Regions from separate parts of the Arthrobacter dokdonensis genome, predicted to be linked through region 3. Evidence: predicted binding sites of a transcription regulator. Region 3 holds the regulator's gene; each other region holds the start of a gene.
What was found. The regulator LexA, encoded in region 3, represses DNA repair genes until DNA is damaged. The targets are predictions, from matches to a motif close to TCGAACANNTGTTCGA.

Region 1: the regulator LexA is predicted to act here: its motif matches at 2,703-2,718, upstream of DMB86_RS21420 (DUF222 domain-containing protein).
Region 2: the regulator LexA is predicted to act here: its motif matches at 2,350-2,365, upstream of DMB86_RS10885 (hotdog fold thioesterase).

The regions. Positions count from the first base shown of each region.
Region 1 covers NZ_CP029642.1:2,136,602-2,142,722, forward strand. Annotated here, with positions in the region: gene cydC (thiol reductant ABC exporter subunit CydC) at 1-1,586, shown strand, start outside; gene DMB86_RS09460 (GNAT family N-acetyltransferase) at 1,596-2,600, shown strand; gene DMB86_RS21420 (DUF222 domain-containing protein) at 2,761-5,157, shown strand; gene DMB86_RS09470 (DinB family protein) at 5,314-5,832, opposite strand; gene DMB86_RS09475 (DNA gyrase/topoisomerase IV subunit A) at 5,989-6,121, opposite strand, start outside.
Region 2 covers NZ_CP029642.1:2,434,837-2,440,957, reverse strand. Annotated here, with positions in the region: gene polA (DNA polymerase I) at 1-2,295, opposite strand, end outside; gene DMB86_RS10885 (hotdog fold thioesterase) at 2,411-2,869, shown strand; gene DMB86_RS10880 (hypothetical protein) at 2,937-3,242, opposite strand; gene DMB86_RS10875 (inorganic phosphate transporter) at 3,242-4,609, opposite strand; gene DMB86_RS10870 (pirin family protein) at 4,883-5,866, shown strand; gene DMB86_RS10865 (DUF222 domain-containing protein) at 6,090-6,121, opposite strand, start outside.
Region 3 covers NZ_CP029642.1:1,909,070-1,915,190, reverse strand. Annotated here, with positions in the region: gene DMB86_RS08530 (histidinol-phosphate transaminase) at 1-648, opposite strand, end outside; gene DMB86_RS08525 (LysM peptidoglycan-binding domain-containing protein) at 1,027-1,425, opposite strand; gene lexA (transcriptional repressor LexA) at 1,789-2,532, shown strand; gene DMB86_RS08515 (ATP-dependent DNA helicase) at 2,730-4,799, opposite strand; gene hflX (GTPase HflX) at 4,792-6,121, opposite strand, start outside.

The DNA of each region.
Region 1 (6,121 bases), 230 kb from region 3:
CTGCGTTGTCGGGAATTTCGGGCTGGCTGATCGTATGGGCCGCCGCGCAGCCGCCCATCATGTACCTCATGGTCCTGATCGTCGGCGTGCGCGCCTTTGGCGTGGGCCGCTCCTTGCTGCGCTACAGCGAACGTCTCCTCACCCATGACGCGGCGTTCCGGTGGGCCGCGCAGCTGCGCCTTAAGGTGTGGGACGCCCTGGGCGGGAACGTGCGGCACTGGGGACGGCTGACGCGTTCGGGCGGCTCGCTCGGGACCCTCGTGGCCGACGTCGACGAGCTCCGCGACGCCCTGCCGCGCGCCGTGGTGCCGATTCCCGCGGCCGTCTTGTCATTCCTTGCCGTGCTCGCCTCGGTCCTGTGGCTGGTGCCGGCGGCCGCGGCCCCCGTGGCCGTGCTGGGCGTGTTGGCGCTGGTGGTTCTCCCTCTGGTGGTTTTCGCGGTGCAGCGGAAAGCCTCGGCGGCAGCCGCGCTGCACCGTTCCTGGCTGGCCGGCCGGGCCACCACACTGCTGGCCGCCGCCGGGCAGCTGCACGCCAACGGCGTGGGGGAGCCCGCGGCCCGCGAGTTCGCCGCGCGCGACATGTCCGTCTCGGCGCCGCTGCGCCGCCTGGCCTGGAGCAACGGACTGGGGCAGTCGGCGGTGGCACTGCTGACGTCGCTGGCCGCAGTGGCTGTCGCCACGGCCTCCATTGTCGCTGGCGCCGACCCACGTGCCGCGGCCGTGGCTGCACTGCTCATGCTCGCCCTGTCCGAACCCCTCGGGCAGTACCTGGACGCCGTTGAACAGCTCCCCGTGCTGGGCGCCATGATGGCCCGGACCATGCCCCTGCTGGACAGCGGAAACGTCACGGTCGTTGACGGTCCGGTCGTTGAGGGCACGGTGGTCGACGGCGGGTTCGGCGCGCCCGTCACTTCGCTGAAACTGAACGGCGTCACGGCCCGGTACCCGGATGCCGCAGCACCCGTGTTTGAGGGCTTCAGCGGCGGCACCAGACGGGGCAGGTGGTGGACCGTCAGCGGCCCTTCCGGCTCCGGCAAGTCGACACTGCTGGCCGTGCTGCTGGGCTTCCTGAAGCCCGAATTTGGAAGCTACACCCTCAACGGGGAACCGGCCGGCGCCGGGTCGCTGCGGCAGGTCGCCTGGTGCCCGCAGGAATCCTACCTTTTCAATTCCACGCTCCGTTCCAATGTGGCCCTGGCCCGTGCAGCTGCCGACGCCCCGACCGACGCGGAACTCGAAGACGCGCTCGAGACCGTGGGTCTGGGACCTTGGTACCGCGGCCTTCCGGATGGCCTGGGCACCCGCGTGGGGCCAGGCGGCCACCACCTCTCCGGAGGCCAGAGGACCCGCGTGTCGGTGGCCCGCACGCTCGTGGCGCGGGCCGGCGTCGTACTTCTCGACGAGCCAACGGCACACTTGGGGGCCGACGAGGCCGGGGAGCTTGTTGCGGACATTCGCGCAGCGCTCTCCGGGGCCGCGGTGGTCATGGTGACTCACGACAGCGTCCTTGCCGCGGGCGGAGACACCCACCTGGTGCTGGACGGGAATGCGGAATCCGTGGTGCTGGAGGGTGTCGGCGTTTAGGCTGGGGGAATGGAGAACGCCGATGCCGTGCCGGTGCCCGCCGCTGACGGCCTCAGATTCCGTCCGCTTGGCACCGAGGACCTCGACGAATGGCTGGCGGTGGTTGAGCGGATCGCTTCTGCAGAGAATGCCCCGTGGCATGATTCCCGGTCGGAATTGGCCGCGCACTTCTTGGACGATGCCAATCCCGCAGCACTGAACACGGTGGCGGGATTTGACGGTACCGGCGCTATGCGCGCATTCGCCCGGGTGGCGAAAAACCCGGCGGGCGCCAAGGCCGTGGTGTTTGGTGGCGTGGACCCGAAGTGGCAGCGTCGCGGCATCGGCTCGTCCCTGCTGACGTGGTTGGAAGCCCGGGTCCGGGCCAGGTTTGCCGAAGACGGGCAGGCGGGGCCTCTGGTGCGCACCCATACGCACGAGGGCAGCACCGCGCATGCCGCGCTGCTGCAAGCAGCCGGTTATGCCGTGGTCCGGTACTACTCGGAGATGCTGCGTCCGCTGGCCGGTGCTCCCGTGGTGCCCGCGCCGGCAGGCATCCGCATCGTGACGTTCACGCCCCAGCTGGCCGAGGCCGTGCGTCTGGCGCACAACGAAGCCTTTGCCGACCACTGGGGATCCGAACCGCGCAGTGTGCAGCAGTGGGGGATTCTCCTCTCGAACGACGATCTCCGGCCGGCGTGGTCGGCCGTGGCGTTGGACGCAGCAACTGGTGAAGTGGCTGGCTACCAGCTTTCCTTGTACGATCCCGAACGCTTTTCCAAGGAAGGCCGCGAGGAAGGCTACACAGAGCTGCTGGGCGTGCGGCGCGCATGGCGCGGGCGCGGGATTGCCCCAGCACTGCTGTCGGACGCAATGGCCCGCTACAAGTTGGCCGGCATGGATCATGCCTGCCTGGACGTTGACACCGAGAACCCCACGGGCGCGAAGGGCCTCTACGAAAAAATGGGATACCGGGCCCTACGGTGCACCCTCGCATGGGATAAGCATCTGGGGGATGGGGGTTCTGGCGGTTGACCTTGTGGAGGCTAGGATAAAACCCGCTGTCAGGGAGTGGCAGTCGCTTCGAGGCACGGTGATCGGGCCGTCGGCCTGCTGGGTTTTGGGTTTAAAAATGACTAGAATATATTTCCTAGACGTACTTATATTTCCCGATTGTGTGATCTAGACTTGGTTTATGGGCACGATGGATCGGCCCGGCAGCACGGGGGATTCCACCCCCGCCGGACCGCCTCTTTTGGATCAGACCCCCGGCCGCAGGCCGGAGGAGCACAAGCGTGCGCGTCCCGCGTCAGTCCTCGCCGGGCCAGCTTTTCCGGCAGCCGCCGTTGCCGGGGACGCGCCGTCCCGGGAGCCCGGCACCGTTTCGGAAGCTGCGGCGGCACAAGCCGCGCAGGCATCCGCCGCCACCGCGGGGACAAGTGCCGCCACGGCAGGCGTGATGGGCGACGCCGTTGGCGTGGTGCCGGAGGCGGCGTTGGCGGCGTTGATCGCCTCGGACCCTTACGCCGGGGAACTGTTCACGGCCACGAGCGGGGCCGCGTGCGCCCGCCAGCCCGCCGTCCCCGACGACCGGGCCGGCTGGCCCAGCGACGAGGACATTGACCGGCTGATCGCCTCCATGCCCGAGGACGGCTGGGCGGACCGGGCCGCTCCCGACGGAACCGGCGGGACCGCGGTGTTTCCCTTCCCGATGGCCGATGCGCCGTGGGCGGTCCCGGACCAGTGCGACCCGGCCGTGTCCCTGCTTCCGGGCCCGGCGGACCTGGGCCGGGTACGGATCCTCCAGGCGTCCGTCCCGGACCTGCCCGAGGCCCCGCGGCCGGCCAACCCGGCCCATGTGGCCTGGTCCCCGGTGGCCGGGGCGGACGCCCTGGCACACCTGGACCCGCACAGGCTCGGGGAGAACGACCTGCTGGACTACATCCACGCCGCCAACCGGCTCTGCGCCTTCGCCCGCGCCATGGAAAACGACGCCCTGGCCGTCTTCGCCACCCGCCGCCCGCCCCTGCCCAGCGAACAACCCGCCACCACCGCCCGCAAGCTCCAAGCAGGAACACTCCACGACACCGGGAAGCTCCAGGACACCGGGGAGCCCGGCCCGGGCGGACTTGGGCGGGACGGGGAGCTGGGGCGGGCAGGGGAGCCCGGCCCGGGCGGACTTGGGCCGGACGGGGAGCCCGGGCCGGGCGGACTTGGGCGGGACGGGGAGCTGGAGCGGGCAGGGGAGTTGGGGGAGGCCTGGCACCGGTCCCGGTACGCGGCCGCGGAGATCATGGCCGTGCACTGCGTGGGGATCGGCACCGCGCACCAGCTCCTCGATGACGCCGAAACCCTGGCGAACAACCTGCCCGCCACCACCGCCCTGTTCCGGGACGGGCTGCTGGACCCGGTACGGATCAAGGCCATCCTGGCCGGGCTGGAAAACGTCCCCGCCGACGTCCAGACACTGATCGAGCCGCTGTTCCTGCCCGGGGCCGCACGGACGAACCCGCGGGCCCTGACCCGCAAAATCCGTGCCCTGGCCCACAAACACCACCCCGAACCCCTCACCGAACGCCACCAACGCGCCCGGACCCAACGCCGGGTCTGGTTCACCGCACTGCCCGACGGCATGGCCCAACTCAGCGCCGTCCTGGACGCCGCCCCCGCCAAGTCCCTCTACGACACCCTCGACGCCTGGGCCCGCCACGCCCAACACGAAGGCACCCTGCCCGGCGGGGCGCCCAGCACCGCCACGACCCCCACCGGCCGTCCCTCCCGCTCCCTGGACAACTACCGCGCCGACACCCTCCTGGACCTCCTCCACCAAACCCTCCACCCCACCACCAACCGCGCCGGCCGCAGCAACAGCTGCGGCAGCACCCAAGGCGGCAGCACCCAAGGCGGCAGCGCCAACGGCGGCGGCGCCAACGGCGGCGGCAGCACCCAAGGCGGCAGGGCCAACGGCGGCGGGCCCGCGGGCAGCGCCGCCCGGGACGCGGCCGGCCCCCCGGTCCCGGTGCCGGTCGCAGTCCCAGAACCGGTGCCGGAGCCCCGGTTCACCTTCGGCATTCCGGCGAAGATCTCCGTCACCGTGCCGGCCCTGACACTGCTGGGCCACTCCGAAGAGCCCGGCTACCTGGACGGCTACGGCCCCATCCCGCCCGAACAGGCCCGCGAACTCGCCGCCGGATCCTACTGGTGGGAACGGCTCCTGACCGACCCCGCCACCACGGCCAGGCTCACCGTCGGCCGGCAACGCTACCACCCACCGGCAGACATCGCCGCCGAAGTACGCCGCCGGGACCCCGTATGCACCGGCATCGGCTGCGACCACCCCGCCGCGAGCTGCGAACTCGACCACACCATCCCCTACTGGATGAACCGCCACCACCCCGACGGCACCCCCCTGCCCAAAGGCGAAACCAGCGTCGAAAACCTCCGCCCCCGCGACACCTACTGCCACCAACTCAAAGACAACCCCGACACCGGCTGGACCGTCGAACCCCACAGCCCCCAACAAACCAAAACCACCACACCCACCGGCCGCACCTACCTCCACACCCAAACCAACGAACCCTGCCCCTACTAGAACCTCGTCTACGGGCAGGGCGTTGTCAGACCTGGACTTCCGGCCAACTACCACACGCCCAACGCAGCTTAGGTCTGTCCCGTAGCGGCAGGGAGACCGACAACGGCGAAGCTCGTCCATGTCAGGTGATGGAGTCCCGCCGCGCCACCGGTCGTGTTAGGCGTCGACATCGTGAAGATGGTGGATCAGGTCGTGCATGAAATAGCCCGAAAGTGTGAGGACCGAGAACGTCGCCCCGTTGTTTCGCAGCCCGCAGCGGGCCCACTGTTCCGGTGGAACGGCGCCAAAGGCAGCCGCGGCGTCCTCACCGTTCTGTACGAGGTCCGCCGCCAGGCTGTCCGGGTCCTGCGAGGCGTAGCCGCCGTCCAGCGCGGCCTGGTCCTGGTCCCAGTTGGGGAATGTGGGGTTCTCCTCCGACAGCATGAGCTCCAGGCGGCCGGTGAAGACGTCAAACACGTCGCGGACGTGCGCCGCGTACTCCAGAACCGACCAGGTCGAATCGTCCGGGCGGACGTCGACGCCGGCGCGCTTGAGGGCCTGCTGCCAGCGCGGCAGCAACGCCGGGATGGTGGTGGCTGCTGTGGCCGGGGTGACGCTCGCGGCATCAAAGCCGCACTCGGGGCACGGCTTGGACAGTACCCAGGTCCAGTCTTTTTCATCAGGAATGATCGGCATGGGGCCATTCTATGCCGGGCTTGGAGGCATGACGCCGTGGTTGCACCCATGCCCGCGGGGTTCCCCGGCATGGGCCCGTTGGAGCGAGGGACCCGTTTCGAGCTTTCGGGCAACGGGAGCGCGTGGGTACTAACGAGGGCCCGGGGGCGGCGGCGTTCACTCCACGGGCAGCTCGAAGGCCTCCTGGGTGGCCTCCGGAATTGGCGATGCGTCCGAGGACGGTGCCGGACTGGTGCTGGACCCGGCCTGTACTTCGGGTACAGCGGCAGCTTCGGCCGCTTCGGCAGCC
Region 2 (6,121 bases), 530 kb from region 3:
GCCGTCAATGCGGGCCTGTTCGACGACGCCGCGCAGGTAGTCCCGCACGCCGCCAAACCGGTCAAAGTAGTCCTTCACGAGCGTGCGGGCCTCGTCCACGGAGATCTCCAGTTGCTTGGAGAGGCCGAAACTGGTCAGACCGTAGGCCAGCCCGTAGGACATCGCCTTGACCTTTGAGCGCATGGCGGAGGTGACTTCCGCCGGGGCGACGCCGAAGACGTGGGATCCGACGTAGCGGTGCAGGTCCTCACCTTCCGCATAGGCCTGGATGAGCCCGGCGTCGGCTGAGAGGTGCGCCATGATGCGCATCTCAATCTGCGAGTAGTCGGCCGCGAGCAGGCACTCGTAGCCGGCACCGACCACGAACATGTCCCGGACGCGCCGGCCCTCTTCGCTGCGGATGGGGATGTTCTGCAGGTTCGGGTTGTTGGAGGACAGCCTGCCGGTGGCCGCCACGTTTTGCGCGTAGGTGGTGTGAATGCGGCCGTCCTCCGCCACGGACTTCTTGAGCGTTTCCACCATCTGCCGCAGTTTGGAGGCCTCGCGGTGCGCCATGAGCTGGGCGAGGAACTCGTGCCCGGTCTTCTCCAGCAGCGCCTTCAGCGATGCCGCGTCGGTCGTGTAGCCGGTCTTGATCTTCTTCGTCTTGGGCAGCTCAAGTTCCTCGAACAACACCTGCTGGAGCTGTTTGGGCGAGCCCAGGTTCACTTCGTGGCCGATCGCGGCAAACGCGGCGGCCTGCGCGGCCTCCATGGTGGAGGTGAGGTCGTCCATGAGGGTGTCGAGGCGTTCGCGCGAGATGTCGATGCCGGTCAGCTCCATGTCGGCCAGGACCGCGGCCAGCGGCAGCTCCAGCTCGGCCAGCAGGCGGGCTGCGCCGCGTTCGGCCAGCATGGGGGCAAAGTGCCCGCTCAGGAGCAGGGCCACGTAGCCGCGCTGCACGGCGTCGGCAAATTTTGCCCCCTCCTCCAGGCCCAGGTCCAGCTGGCCGGCGTCCGAGGAACCGGCGGCCGAGAAAGTGACCTTCAAGTGCACCTGGCTCAGGTCCGGCAGGTCGTAGCTGCGCCGGTCCGGCTGGATCAGGTACCCGGAAATGGAGGTGTCATCCACCACCCCGGCCAGGGACAGCCCGCGCGGGGCCAGGGCCTTCAGCGCCTCCTTGTATTCGTGGACAACCTTGGGCGCCTCCGAAGTGAGCCAGGACGCCAGTTCCTTGTCCAGTGCCTCATCCGCCGTGCCAAGTTCGACGACGGCTGCCGAGTCCGCGCGCACCAGCGCCACCCCGGTGGCCTCCGCCATGAGGCCGACGCGTTCAGCGAGGACCTCCACGGCGGTCGGCGCCGGGGCCCCCTCGGCCTGGGTTCCGGCGTCGAGCCATTCCCTCAGCGCTACCGCATCCGTGATCATCTGGTGGCGGGGCACCTCGTGGCCCTCGCCGTCGTCGACCGCTTCCTCCTCGGCGAAAAGGTCGAAGAGGCGTTTGCGCAGGGTGTTGAACTGGAGCGCGTCAAAGAGCTCCTCCACGGCGGCACGGTCCGGCGACCGCAGCACGGTGTCCTCGAGCGCCACGGGCAGGTCCATGTCCCGCAGCAGGTGGTTCAGGCGGCGGTTGCGCTTCACGTCGTCAACATGGGCGCGAAGCGATTCACCCACCTTGCCCCCGATGGAATCCAGGTTCTCCAGAATCCCTTCCAGTCCCCCATACTGGTTGATCCACTTGGCCGCCGTCTTGGGCCCCACCCCGGGCACGCCCGGGAGGTTGTCAGCGGTCTCCCCGACGAGGGCGGCCAGGTCCGAATAGCGGTTCGGGGGCACAAAGTACTTGGCCTCCACGGCTGCCGCGTCCATGGGTGGGATGTCCGAAATGCCCTTTTTCGGGTAGAGCACCAGCACCTTGTCCGTGATGAGCTGGAACGCGTCGCGGTCACCGGAAACCACCAGGACCTTCCAGCCGGCCGCCTCGCCTTGGGCGGAGAGCGTGGCGATGATGTCGTCCGCCTCGAATCCGTCAACCGAGATGGTGGGGATGTTCATGGCGGCCATGACCTTGATGATCAGGTCCACCTGGCCGTAGAACTCCTCGGGAGTCTTGTTGCGCCCGCCCTTGTATTCCGTGTACTCGACGGAGCGGAAGGTGGGGGTGTCCAGGTCAAAGGCCACCACCACATGCGTGGGCTTTTGCTGGCGGATCATGGTCAGCAGCATGGACGTAAAGCCGTGGACCGCGTTGGTGTGCTGTCCGCTGTCCGTGGAGAAGTTCTCCGGCGGCAGGGCGTAGAAGGCGCGAAACGCCATCGAGTGTCCGTCGATCACCAACAGGCGGGGCTCCCCGCCGGTCGAGGCGGCAGCGGGAACAAGTGTTTGGGGGGCCGTCTTGGCAGATTCACTCACAGGTGCCAGCCTAGTCATCATGAACGCTAATTACACGCCGCTGCCCTATGCTGCCGAACTTGCCGCCGCCGGAGTCCCGGACGAGTATCACGAATGGCTCGGGACCATGGGAGTGGGGGCCCTGGTGGTGAAGATGGGTATCGTCTTTGGCGAGATGAGTGCCGCGCGCATGACGGCCATTATGCCGGTGGAAGGGAACACCCAGCTGGCAGGGCTGCTGCACGGGGGCGCGCACCTGGTGCTGGCGGAAACCCTTGGATCCTTCGCGGCCGCGTTCCATGCCGGCCCCGCCCGCCGTCCCGTGGGAATTGAAATCGGCGCCACCCACCACCGCGGCATCACGTCCGGACTCGTCACGGGAACTGCCACCGCGCTTCACCTGGGCCGCACCCTGGCCACCCACGAGGTGGTCATGACGGACGCCGACGGCAGGCTGCTCTCGACCGCAAGGATCACGAACATGATTCTGGACGTCTGATCCCCACGCCCTCCCACGCCCCCCGCTGCCAGCGAGACCCGGCTTCCCGGCGTCGTGCTTGAAACCGCTAGACGGTGACGCCGAACCAGCTCATGACGGTTTTGTAGAACACCGGCACAATCAGGATGATGCCCGCCGCCACTGCCAGGCCACAGAAAAGGAAGCAGACCCACGAACCCCACTTGGCGGCCGTGTTGGGACTGGCAGTGTTGTCGCTGCTGATGGCGGTGAGGCGCACCCCGAGGGAGTACATGAGCACGACAAAACCGGCCCCGACGAGCGTGACGACGGCTACGACAATGAAGCCCATCCAGTCGATCACGGGCTTGTTGGCGGTTTGTGCCGCCATGTTGGCGATGGTCGCAAACTGCATTATTTACCCTTCTTACCGGATTGCTTCTTGCCTGCCTTGGGCGACCCTGCGGCGGCGGCTGCCTTGGTCATTGCCTTGAGGACGGCGGTGTCTGCCTGATCCAGGGCTGCCTGCGCACGGGCGCGGACGGCCGCGGTCTCTGCGGCGCGCTTGGCGGCCTTTGCCGCGAGCTTCTCGGCGGCGCGAACCTGCGCAGCCAGGCGGTCGCGCTCCTTCTTGCTCGGGATGTGGAGTGCCTCGCCCACGGCATCAACGTCACTGATGGCGTTGTTGTGGTCCACGGTTTCGCGCTGGGACAGGTAGAACATGACGAGGATCGCGCCCAGCCCCAGCACGGCCACAATGATGACTCCCACGGTGCCGGCGCGGATGACGAGGGCGGCGAGACCGCCGACCAGGGCCGCTGCGGGGAGCGTGAAAAGCCAGCCAAGGCTGATCTTGCCGATGGCGCCCCAGCGCACCGTGGAACCCTTTCGACCGAGGCCCGAACCGATCACCGAGCCGGAAGCCACGTGGGTGGTGGAGAGCGCGAAGCCGAGGTGGCTGGAGGCGAGGATGGCGGCGGCGGTGCTGGTCTCCGCTGCGAAACCCTGGGCGGGCTTCACGTCGGTCAGGCCGGAACCGAGGGTGCGGATGATCCGCCAGCCGCCGGCATACGTGCCGCCGGCAATGGCCAGCGCGCAGGCCGTGATGACCCAGATGTGTGGTCCGGTCCCGGGCGTCTGCAGCTGGGATGCGATCAGCACAAGGGTGATGACGCCCATGGTCTTCTGTGCATCGTTGGTGCCGTGTGCCAGCGCCACGAGGGACGAGCTGAACACTTGGCCGTGCTTGAAACCGCGGCGCTTTTGGGTCAGCTTGTCGCCGGAGTCCGGGTCGGAGCGCCTGGTGATGCCGTAGGCCATCCTGGTGCACAGGTAGGCCACGCCGCCTGCGACGGCCGGAGCCAGCAGCGCAGGGATGATCACCTTGGACAGCACCACCAGGAAGTTCACGGCGCCGAAGGACCACGTGCCGACGATCGCGGCACCGATGAGGCCGCCGAACAGTGCATGTGACGAGCTTGAGGGGAGGCCCAGGAGCCAGGTGAAGAGATTCCACAGCACGGCGCCCATGAGTCCGGCAAAAATCATCTCCGGGGTGATGGCGACACCTCCGGACCCCTCATTGATGATGCCGCCGGAAATGGTCTTGGCGACCTCGGTGGAGAGGAAGGCACCCACCAGATTCAGAATGGCGGCCAGCGCCACGGCCGTCTTGGGCTTGATGGCACCAGTGGCGATGGGGGTAGCCATCGCATTGGCCGTGTCGTGAAAGCCATTCGTGAAATCGAAGAAGAGGGCCAGTGCAATGACAAGCACGACCATGAAGGTGAGATGATCCACCCGCGATCCGTTCTATTGAGGGCAAAAGCGAGACGTCAAAGAGTCTAGTCGGACACGGCGGTCGGCGGTCTTGCGTGTACGTCGCGCCTGCCCCGTGGGGCGAACCAACTTTATGATCCTACGACGGTATTGCCATCCGCCGGAATGCGCGTCCAAGACCCCGCCGCGGTGCGGCTGCCCGCGCTAGGCTTCAGGAATGGAGGTGGTGTGGACAACCTCTGCACGGTGGCATAGCCGATGGATGGATGGTGTGTTGTGAGCAATTTGGAAACTGAGCCGCAGGAACTGCTGTGCCCCAGCAGGCCGGGCACCGTGGAGGTGCTGGAACCCCGGCTGGTGCCGTTAGGCGGTCCCCGGGCCATGACGGTCCGGCGGACCCTGCCGCAGAGGCAGCGCTCCCTCATCGGTGCATGGTGCTTCGTCGACCACTATGGACCGGATGATGTCGCCGGCACCGGCGGCATGTCGGTCCCACCCCACCCGCACACAGGCCTGCAGACCGTCAGCTGGTTGTTTACCGGCGAAATTCAACACGCCGACAGTGCTGGATATCACGCCAGGGTGCGCCCCGGCGAACTGAACTTGATGACTGCAGGGAAGGGCATCAGCCACTCGGAATACTCCACACCGGCCACCACGGTCCTCCACGGCGCCCAGCTGTGGGTGGCCCTGCCCGACGGCGCCCGCTTCATGGAGCCGACCTTTGAGCACTACCGGCCCAGGCCATTCTCCTTGCCCGGGGCCACCCTGAGCGTCTTTCTGGGTACGTTGGCCGGTGAGATTTCTCCGGTGGCGACGCACACGCCCCTCCTGGGCGCGGAGCTCGTGATCGCCGCCGATGCCGCTCTCAGGCTCAATCTTGACCCATCCTTTGAGCATGGCTTCCTGGTGGACTCGGGTTCCCTCACCCTGGCCGGGCAGCCGCTCGCACGTGGCGAGTTGGGGTATGTGGGGCCAGGCCGCTCCTTGCTGGTACTTGAGGCCGGACCCGAGCCGGTCAGGCTGCTCCTGATTGGTGGCACTCCCCTGGGTGAATCAATTGTCATGTGGTGGAACTTCGTTGGACGCAGCCACGATGAAATAGTCGCGGCACGGCAAGCGTGGCAGACGGAGATTGGCGCCGAAGGCGCTCACCCGGCTTCACCGCTCTTTGGACTTCCGGCCGACCAAGAGGATCCACCTCTCCCGGCGCCCGCCCTCCCCACAGTCACTTTGCGGCCAAGGACCAATCCGGCCTGACCATGGCCGCCCGGTGGCCGGGCGGCGATCTCTGCGGGGGCGTCGAGACCCTGGACCCGGTGGCTGGGCTTTTAGAAACTGGTGGCCGGTCTGCGATCTCTGCGGGGGCGTCGCGCCCAGGGTCCCGGTGGTTGGGTCTGTCGAAAGCCGGTGGTTGGGTCTGCCGGTAATCCGGGGGGTGGGTCTGTCAGTAACCCGGGGTCTGTCAGTAACCCGGGGTCTGTCAGCTGTCGGGTTGGTTGTTGTTGTTGGGGT
Region 3 (6,121 bases):
CTCGAGCAGGGCCAGGGCGCTCCGCGTGCCTGCGTGGGCGAACTCAGCGTAGGCCTCATCGACGATCACGATCGCCTCGGAGGCCTCCCCGGCCTCATAAACAGCCTCGACGACGTCCAGTCCCAGGGCCGTGCCCGTCGGGTTGTTGGGTGAGCAAAGGAACACCACGTTGGGGGCGAGGGACCGCACCTGCTCGGCGGCGGACGCCGCGGAAAGGCTGAAGCCGTTCCCCCGGGTGCCTGCGACGTAGGCGGTGCCGGTACCGCTGGCCAGCAACGGGTACATCGAATAAGTGGGGGGAAATCCCATGGCGCTGCGTCCGGGGCCCCCGAACGCCTGGAGGAGCTGCTGGAGGACCTCGTTCGAGCCGTTGGCGGCCCAAATGTTGTCTGCCGTCAGGCCGTGGCCCAGATATGCGGCGAGGGCCCTGCGCAGTTCGGTGAACTCCCGGTCCGGGTAGCGGTTCAGCCCGTCCAGTTCATCCGCAACGGCCTTGAGGATGGCTTCCTTGGCATCCAGCGGAACGCCGAAGGTGTTCTCATTGACGTTGAGGAGGATGGGAACGTCCAGCTGCGGGGCGCCATAGGGATGCTGGCCGCGCAAATCGTCGCGAAGCGGCAACTGGCTGAGGCGTTCAAACTGGTCCATGCTTCCAGTTTAAGTGGCAGGGCCGTGGGAAGAGAACTTGTGACGTCCCATGCCCCCCCGACCTGTACCCATCACGCCCCGCAGGGAGCGGGTGGTGGGCCCACAGCCGCGAGGGACCCGCTGGGAGCCTGCGAGCAGTGGGAGCGGGTGGTGGGCCCACAGCCGCGAGGGACCCGCTGGGAGCCTGCGAGCAGTGGGAGCGGGTGGTGGGCCCACAGCCGCGAGGGACCCGCTGGGAGCCTGCGAGCAGTGGGAGCGGGTGGTGGGCCCACAGCCGCGAGGGACCCGCTGGGAGCCTGCGAGCAGTGGGAGCGGGTGGTGGGCCCACAGCCGCGAGGGACCCGCTGGGAGCCTGCGAGCAGTGGGAGCGGCTGGGGACTATTTGCCCAGCGGCACGTACAGGCGCTGTCCGGCCTGGAGGACGCCGCTGCCTAGTTCGTTCAGGGTCACAATGTCGGCCACGACGTCACGGACGTCACGGGTGGAGTCAGCGGCCGCCGCGATGGACCACAGGCTGTCGCCCTGGAGCACAGTGACGGGTACGGTGGACGCGGCCAGGCCCGCGGCACTGTCCTTGGTGGCCGCATTCGCGGGGCTGGCCAGGGAGCCCAGCACGAACGCCAACAGAGCAAACGCCAGGACGGCTGTGACCGCCAGGGCAGGAAGCCCCAGCAGCAGCATGCGGCCGCGGCGCGTCAGCCGCAGCGGCATGGTTGCGGGCGCCTGGAAGGCCGCCGCTCCGACGGGGCTTGCATGGGAAATCACCAATGCACTCATGACTTTGTTCCTTTCGCGCCAGGGGCCTGTCACCTGTGGTCCCAGGGGGAACCGCAAAAGCTTCTGGCGACCGGACTTCCATACGCTGTTCGTTCGATAGAACATATGTTCTATCTTCGTAGTATCAGTTTTAGCATCTATTAACGACTCCTGCCAAGACTCGATAGAACAAATGTTTGAAATTCGTCCATCGCGGGCTTAATCTTGAGGTACAGGATGCGCCAACAGGAGCCAACAGGAGCAGTCCACCAGCAGGCACTGACATTGAGCGGGCCCGGAGTTGCACCGAGCGGCACCGGGCGGCACCGACCCAGAGCAGGCACCGACATTATTGGCTGCATCCGCAGAAAGGATCGAAGGAACATGGCACTACCCGAACCTCCGCATCGAATCCCGCAGGCTCCCAGCCGGGCCGGCATGAAAGGGCTGACGGTGCGGCAGAAGAAGATTCTGGAATGCATCCAACGCTCCATCGCCGACAAGGGATATCCGCCGTCCATGAGGGAGATTGGCGACGACGTGGGACTGGCAAGTCTCTCCAGCGTCACCCACCAGCTCACACAGCTCGAACGCCACGGCTACCTGCGCCGCGACCCCAAGCGCCCGCGCGCCATGGAAGTGCTCATCCCCCTGGTCATCGACAACGGCGTCGTGGCCATCGAAGGCGTCAACGAGCCGGAACAGGTCCGCAGTTCCAATGGCCTGAACTTTGCCCAGCTGAGCAGTTCCTCGGACACTGCCTTTGTCCCGCTTGTGGGCCGGATCGCAGCGGGCGGGCCCATCCTCGCGGACCAGGTGGTTGACGACATCATGCCCCTCCCGCGCCAGATTGTGGGCAGCGGTGAGCTGTTCATGCTCAAGGTGGCCGGCGATTCCATGATTGACGCCGCAATCTGCGACGGAGACTGGGTGGTTGTCCGCCGGCAGAACTCGGCCAACAACGGTGACATTGTCGCCGCCCTGCTGGAGGACGAAGCAACGGTCAAGACCTTCCGCCAGCGCGACGGACACACGTGGCTGCTGCCACAGAACACGCGATACGAGCCCATCCTCGGTGACGAGGCCACGGTCATGGGCAAGGTCGTCTCCGTCCTCCGCAGCCTGTAGACGTTCCCCGCGGGACCCAGCAGCGCCCCCGGCAACCAGGCCGGGGGCGCTTCCGTGTTGTTGACGTGCGCGAACCGAAGCGGCGGAGCCGGCATTTTTTGTAGGAGGCGTAATGGAGACGCCAAAGGCCGCCCGCGGCCGACGCGTCGGATAGCCGACGGAAAAATGTCGGGCCGGCGCCGCAAACGGCGAAGCGGCTACTTCCCGGACAGCCTTTGGAGCGCCGCGAGGGCCACGGAGCGGTCCTTGGTGGACCAGAACGGCGGCAGGGCGGCACGCAGAAAGCCGCCGTAGCCGGCGTTTGCCAGACGGGAATCGAGGACCGCCACCACGCCGCGGTCGCTGCTGGAACGGATCAGCCGGCCCACGCCCTGTGCCAGCCGGATGGCGGCATGCGTTGCGGAAATGGCGATGAACCCGTCCCCGCCGCTTTGGGCCACGGCCCGCGCACGTGCTGTCACGAGGGGGTCGTCCGGACGCGGGAACGGGATCCGGTCGATGACCACCAGCCGGCAGGAAGCGCCTTGGACGTCCACTCCCTGCCACAAGGACATGGTGCCAAACAGGCACGTGTCCGGCTCGTCGGAAAACTCCTTGATGAGCCCGGCCATGGACGAATCCCCTTGGCACAGGATCCTGACCTTGAGCTTTTTGCGCAGCTTTTCCGCGGCGTCCTCCGCCGCCCTCCGGGAGGAGAAGAGCGCCAAGGTACCGCCGCCGGCGGCAGTGATGAGCGCCTCCAACTCGGCCAGCTGTTCGGGAGAATTGCCGAAGCCCGGCTTGGCCAGGTGAGCCGCCACGTACAACATGCCCTGTTTGGGGTAGTCAAACGGTGAGCCGACGTCGGCTCCCGTCCAGGCCGGTGCGTTCGCACCCAGCAGGCCAAGGCCGCCGGCCGTGGCCTGGAACGACTCGCCGATGGCCAGGGTGGCGGAGGTGAGCACCACTGTATGGTCGGAAAAGAGGCCCTCACGGAGTTTGCCTGCCACGCTGAGCGGGGCAATGTTGATGACGGGAGGTTCGCTGTCGTCGGCCTTTTGGTAGCCCTTGCCCGGGGCAAATGTTCCGGTCCGGGCGGTCCACACCACTTCGCGGGCATCCCGGGCGGTGAGCAGCCGTTCGCACAGGTCAAAGATCAGGTTCAACCGCGACCTGGCAATGGACCGGCCACCGTCCGCCGCTGCATTGCCGTCCGGCTTGGAGTCGGAGAGTGCCACGCGTGCGGCGTCGCGCAACTGTTCGATGGCGGCGGTGTGTTCCTCATTGAGCCCGTTGGGCAGCAGCCCGCTGGGCGTGCCGGAAAAGGCCATGTCCAGGGCCGTCGCGGCGGCGTGGAGCGCCTCCACCGAGACGCCGGTGTGCTTGCGTGTGCTTGATGCCGCGGCCTGGACCATCTGCACGGACAGCTGGCCGGTGACGGCCCCGGTGACGCGGTCCTGGAGCTCGTGGGCCTCGTCCACCACCACGACATCGTAGTCGGGCAGCACCGCAATGCCTTCAAAGGCGCTGATGGCCAACATGGCGTGATTGGTCACCACGATGTCCGCCTCGGCGCCCTTGGCCCGGGCCAGTTCGGAGAAGCAGACTTCCGCAAGGGGGCATTTCTGTGCACCCAGGCACTCCATCGAGGTGACCGAGACCTGGCGCCAGGCCTTGTCGGTGACGCCGGGCATGAGTTCGTCGCGGTCACCCGTTGGGGTGTCCTCGGCCCATTCGCGCAGCCGGACCACTTCCCGGCCCAACGGTGAGGACGGGCCCGACTTGGCGCCGGGCAGGTGCACCACGGTGGCGTCTTCGCCCAGGCTGAACAGGGCGCCCTCAGAGGAGTCCTCGGAGGGGAAACCGCCGCCAAGCTTATGCTTGCACACGTAGTTGCTGCGCCCCTTGACCAAGGCGACGTCGATGGGCCGCGGCAGCAGCGGCTCGAGCGCTGCCAGCAGCCGTGGCACGTCACGGCCCACGATCTGGGCCTGCAGGGCCAATGTGGCCGTGGCCACCACGGACGGTTTGTCGCTGGTCAGGGAATGCACGATCAACGGGATCAGGTAGGCCAGCGACTTGCCCGTTCCGGTGCCTGCCTGCACCAGCAGGTGGTCACCGCTTTCAATGGCTTCCACCACGCGTCGGACCATCTCGTGCTGGCCGTCGCGGCGCTGGCCGCCCATGGCTGCCACGGCGCTGTCCAGCAGTTCCAGCGCCTGGGCGGTCAGCGCCTCCGGGCTTTCAGCGTCGATGTCCGCGTCAGCCGTGGTGGCGGCCTCACTCATGCTGGACAAACGGCTCCACCTCGCTGGCCAGGTCCTCGCGGACCATGACCTTGGCAACCGTCCCTTCCTCGCCGTGTTCGACGCTGATGATCTCGGCGTCACTGCGGTGGAGGCGGTTCAGTACATCGCCGCGGTCGTAGGGAATGAGCAGCGTCAGGGCCACGCCCGGCCGCGGTATGGCCTCACTGATGGCAGCCAGGAGGTCATCGATCCCCTGCCCGGTGCGTGCCGAGACCACTACCGTGCGCGGCTCGCGCTGGCGCAGGCGTTCCACCACGAAGGGATCGGCGATGTCCGCCTTGTTCAGGACGATGATTTCCGCGATCTTCAGGGCGCCGACCTCGGCAAACACGGAGCGGACGGCCGCAATCTGGCCTTCCGGGTCCGGGTGGGAGGCGTCCACGATGTGCAGGATGAGGTCGGAATCGGCCACCTCTTCCAGGGTGGACCGGAATGCTTCCACCAGCTGCGTGGGCAGTGAGCGGACAAAACCCACCGTGTCCACGAGGGTGTAGCCGAGGCCGTCGGCCGTTTCGGTCTTTCTCACCGTGGGATCGAGGGTGGCGAACAGGGCGTTTTCCACCAGCACGCCGGCGTCGGTGAGCCGGTTGAGCAGCGAGGACTTTCCGGCGTTCGTGTAGCCGGCGATGGCCACGGACGGTACGGCGTTGCGCTTGCGGTTGGCCCGCTTGGTTTCCCGCGCCGGCTTCATGGCGGCGATTTCCCGGCGCAGCTTGGCCATGCGCGTGCGAATCTTGCGCCGGTCCAGTTCCATCTTGGTTTCACCGGGACCGCGGGATCCGATGCCGCCGCCGGCCGTGCCGACGCGGCCGCCGGCCTGCCGGGACATGGATTCGCCCCAGCCGCGCAGGCGCGGGAGGAGGTATTCCATCTGGGCCAGCTCGACCTGCGCCCGGCCCTCGCGGGACTGGGCGTGTTGGGCGAAGATGTCCAGGATCAGGGCCGTCCGGTCGATGACCTTGACCTTGACAACTTCCTCGAGCGTGCGCCGCTGTGAGGGGGCAAGGTCGCCGTCGATGATGACGGTGTCCGCGCCGGTGGCCTGCACAATGTCCTTCAGTTCCTGGGCCTTGCCCTGTCCCAGGTAAGTGGCGGGGTCCGGCTTGGCGCGGCGCTGGACCAGGCCGTCCAGGACTTCAGATCCGGCGGTTTCGGCCAGGGCAGCCAGTTCGCGCAACGAATTTTCGGCGTCGGCCATGGTGCCTTCGCTCCACAGCCCAGCCAGGACCACCCGTTCCAAACGAAGCTGGCGGTATTCGACTTCGGTGACGTCTTCGAGTTCGGTCGAAAGGCTGGCCGTG